2 regions of the Actinomyces capricornis genome follow, and region 1 is predicted to be linked to the other one. Evidence: riboswitches for the same ligand, from Rfam matches in the RefSeq annotation. Region 1 holds a riboswitch; the other holds the start of a gene.

Region 1 (2,197 bases):
TTCGTCGGCTGGGGAGAGCTGCTGCGGCGGGTGCAGTCGCATGCACTGCAAACTTGGGTGATCTCGCAGGCCTGCCGCACCGAACCTGCTCCACACTGCGGCCACCGCGGCGAGGACCGCCGCCCCGCCCTCCAGGCGCAGTGGTGAGGTGGTCTCATACTCGGCGAAGAAAAGGCCGGCGGCGGGAAAGGGGTGCATGGAGACCATGGCGGAGTAGTAGAAGCTCAGCCATTGGGAGTCGGCGCGCTGCACAAGGATGCGCTGATCGGTCACAAGGCAGCGGACCTGCTGGTGCTCTCTCCACTGGTCGGCCGCCATCCGATTGGCCCTGCGGCGAGCGGAGCTGTTGGAGATGGCTGTGACCCCCAGTCCGGCGATGACGAAGGCGGGATGCCCCACGAAGGCCCCGCTGGTCTGCGTGTAGGACACAGTGGTCCCGTAGTAGCGGGCATAGCCTGCGGGGCAGTCGACAAAGGCGGTTTCGCCGTCCTCCAGGAGCACATCCCAGGGGGAGATGGCACTGGAGGGCCGCCCGGTCAGGAGATCGCGAGCCATCGTACGTCCGTGGTCCAAGGATCTCTGTAGCTCCTCATGGCGCGCGATCACTTGCCGCTCGGCAGCCGTGTAGCGGCCCTTGCTCCGTCGATGGTTGCCGTAGATCTCCGCGAGATGGCTTATGAGCAGACCAAGGGTGATGATGAGAAGGATAAGAGTCAGCAGTGTCAGGGCAATGAGGCTCAGGACCATGCTGTTGACCCGCGATGGGGTATCCGTTGCGGTCACGTCGAAGGTGACCACCCTCCAGTAAGCCGCCGCGGCGCAGATGAGTGTCGCGAGCAGGCAAGCGATCCAGGGAACGGCGCGACGGCGTCGTCGTTGAGCGCTGGTGACAACGGCACTGGTCACTGGTGCGGCCGATGGGGGTGGGAGATGAGGCATGTGGGATCTCCGTGTGTTCGCAGGGGCGGTTCATGTCATCGGCACGGCGCTCTGGGCGTAGTGCGTGAGGCGCTTCAGGTAGCATTCGGCCACCACGATAAACGAGGGGTGCGACACTGACGACGGGTCGTCTCCCCGCTGCACATCTCAGGCGGCGGTCCCGGGGCCGATCAGCGCGATCCTGCGGATCCTGGAGGGCGGTCCGGGCCCGGAGCCGATCACCATGGGCAGTGGGGGAGGGGTCCGCTATGTGGGACGCCTGGGATGGACAGGCATCCCTGCCCTTAGGCTGGGTGAACCATCCAGAGCGGCCGAGAGACCTGGCTCCCTGACGCCGCAGCAACCCGGAGGACGGGTGCTTCAGCCAGGATCGATGGAGACGATCACGTGACACACTCCGCAGACCCCCACAGTGCAGGCCGTGCTCCTGCGCGCCCCACGGTCAGCCTGGAGCTCTTCCCTCCCCGGCCCGGGCGGGCCGCCCCGGCCACCTGGAGCCGCATCGACAGCCTCCTGGCCACCGCCCCCGATTTCGTCTCGGTGACCTACCGGCCCACCTTTGTCACCGACGCTGCCGGCCAGGGCGCGGTGGGGGTGCGCGTGGTCAACGAGCCCAACCCCGCCGAGCAGGTGGTCGAGCACGTCCTGGGCACCAGCACGGTGCCGCTCATGGCCCACCTGACCTGCATCGGCTACCGCCGCAGCGACGTCGTCGAGATCGTCACCCATTTCCTGGGCATGGGGGTGCGCCGCTTCCTGGCCCTGCGCGGGGACCCGCCCGCGGGCACCGCCCCCGACCAGGTGGCCGGCGAGCTGCCCCACGCCGATGACCTCGTGCGCGTCATCCGGGAGGTCGAGGCCGAGTACTTCGGCGACGGCCGGCGCCATGTCACCGTGGCCGTGGCCGCCTACCCGGTGACCACCGACCACGCCCAGGCCATCGAGGTCCTGGCCGCCAAGCAGGCCGCCGGGGCGGACCTGGCCATCACCCAGGTCTTCTACGACGCCGAGGACTACGCGGCCCTGTGCCGGGCGGCCTCCTACGCGGGCGTGACCATGCCGGTCCTGCCCGGCCTCATCCCCCTGACCGACCTGGGGCGCCTGACCCGCCTGGAGTCCCTCACCGGCGTGCCCGTCCCCTCCGGCCTGCGCGCCGCACTGTCCTCGGCCCGCGGCGCGGAGCTGGTGGGTCGGGGGCTGGACGCCACCCTGGGCCTGGCCACCGACCTGCTCGAGGCCGGCGCCCCGGGCCTGCACC
Region 2 (2,197 bases), 1.4 Mb from region 1:
CGAGCCGATGATGCGCAGCGCCTCAGCGATCTCCTCATCATGGACGCGCAGGTCGCGCACGTCATGGGGCGAGGGGTGCCCCACGCCCGCGCGGCCGCAGGAGCGCAGGTCCAGGGCGTAGAACTCATAGCCGGCATCCAGGTATGCCTGGGCCAGGTGGGTCTGGAAGAAGTAGTCGCTGCGCCCGTGCAGGTAGAGCACGGCCCGCCGGTGGCGGGCGCCCGCGGCGCGCTGGTGGACCAGGACCGCATGGTCGGCGCCCGGCGCCTGGGGCGACTCGGCCACAGGAATGCGCCGCGCCACCCACGGCTCCCCCAGGATGTCCACGGACTCCAAGGGGTTCGACGGTGGAGGCGGCGGGGCGGGGGCGGCAGGTGCGGAAGGACCGGAGGCGGTGCTCATGGGCCCATCCAAGCACGTGCCGACGGCCCCCGCGTATCGCCGGCCCGCCGGTGCCCCGCCGCCCGGCCGTGCTGCCCGCTCATGCTGCGCGCGGCGTCGTGAGCGCAGCGCTGAGAGGCATCGCCGGGCGAGGTCTCGGGACGCATCGTGCGGATGCGGGTCGCCACCCCCGGCGCGAGCGTGACCTTCGTCCCTTGGCGGGGCGGCGAGTTGCCTGGCCCGCTCCCCTCTGCGTACTTTGTACCCGACCATCCAGAGCAGCCGAGAGACCTGGCTCGACGACGCTGCAGCAACCCCCTTCGCGGTGAGGGTGCTTCCGCCAGGACCGATGGAGGAGCGCGTGAGCCGATCACAGACACCCGTAGACGAGCACAGCACCGACCCGCCCGGCCCGGCCGCTGATGCCGGCAGTCCCGGCGACGGGCCTCAAGGCGTGACGGGAGGGGGCGCGCCCGAGCCCACGATCCGCCTGCGCGACGTTCACAAGGTCTACCAGCTGCGCGGCCGCGATCCGGTGCACGCCCTCAACGGCCTGAGCCTCGATGTCGCCCCGGGCGCCATCCACGGCATCGTCGGCACCTCCGGGGCCGGCAAGTCCACTCTCGTGCGCTGCCTGACCTCCCTGGAGCGGCCCACCTCCGGGCACGTCTACGTCGAGGGCAAGGACATGACCGCCCTGTCCTCCCGCGAGTTGCGCGAGGCCCGCCGCCGCATCGGCATGGTCTTCCAGCACGCCAACCTCCTGGAGCAGCGCACCACCGCCCAGAACATCGCCTACCCGCTGGCGCTCGCGGGCGTGCCCCACGGCAGCCGCCACCAGACCGTCTCGCACATGCTCAGCCTCGTCGGACTGGCCGACCGGGGCGGCTCCTACCCCTCCCAGCTCTCCGGCGGCCAGAAGCAGCGCGTCGGCATCGCCCGCGCCCTGGCCGACGACCCCGCCGTCCTGCTGTGCGACGAGCCCACCAGCGCCCTGGACCCCGAGACCACGCGCTCCATCCTCGACCTCATCAAGGACGTGCGCGACACCCTGGGCCTGACCGTCATCATCATCACCCACGAGATGAGCGTCGTGCGCCAGGTCTGCGACTCCGTCAGCCTCCTGGACGCCGGCCGGATCATCGAGGGCGGGCGCCTGGAGGACGTCGTCCTGGACGTCGACTCCCGGCTCTCACGCGAGATCGTCCCCTTCCCGGCGGTTCCCGAGGGTGCCGTCACCCAGGGCCACGGCGTCATCGACGTCTCCATCACCGCCCACCCGGGCCAGCCCGCCGCGGTGGCCCTGATGTCCATGGTGGCCGAGCTCGGCGGCGATATCGCCGCCGGGGTCTTCGAGACCATCGGCACCGCCCAGATCGGCCGCCTGGCCATCACCGTCCCGACTGACGACGTCGAGGGCGCCATCACCGCCCTGCGCAACGCCGGCGTCACCGCGGAGGTCCGCTCATGAGTGCCCTGACGACCACAGCCCCACTGGCATCCCGGCTCCTCCTGGGGGCCGCCAAGAACTCGGGTACCTGGTTCGACAACCCGGTCATTCAGCGCAAGCTCGGGCTCGCCACCGCCCAGACCCTCCAGATGACCTTCGTCTCCGGGGCGCTGACCATCCTGTTCGGGCTGCTGCTCGGACTGGCGCTGGTGGCCACCGGCAAGCGGGGGCTGCACGCCAATGCCACCATCAACATGGTGCTCTCCCAGCTGGTCAACATCGGCCGCTCCATGCCCTTCATCATCCTCATGGTGGCCATCGTCCCGCTGACCCGCCTCATCGTCGGCACCTCCCTGGGCTGGCAGG

What was found. Region 1 has a riboswitch for S-adenosylmethionine ahead of MANAM107_RS00485 (methylenetetrahydrofolate reductase). Riboswitches for the same ligand answer to the same signal wherever they lie in the genome.
Region 2: another riboswitch for S-adenosylmethionine. It lies ahead of MANAM107_RS06055 (methionine ABC transporter ATP-binding protein); the one in region 1 lies ahead of MANAM107_RS00485 (methylenetetrahydrofolate reductase).

Annotation. Positions count from the first base shown of each region.
Region 1 is NZ_AP025017.1:113,452-115,648, reverse strand. It holds gene MANAM107_RS00490 (hypothetical protein) at 1-906, opposite strand, end outside; SAM riboswitch class I at 1,235-1,319, shown strand; gene MANAM107_RS00485 (methylenetetrahydrofolate reductase) at 1,327-2,197, shown strand, end outside.
Region 2 is NZ_AP025017.1:1,507,118-1,509,314, forward strand. It holds gene MANAM107_RS06050 (alpha/beta hydrolase) at 1-402, opposite strand, end outside; SAM riboswitch class I at 648-737, shown strand; gene MANAM107_RS06055 (methionine ABC transporter ATP-binding protein) at 836-1,852, shown strand; gene MANAM107_RS06060 (methionine ABC transporter permease) at 1,849-2,197, shown strand, end outside.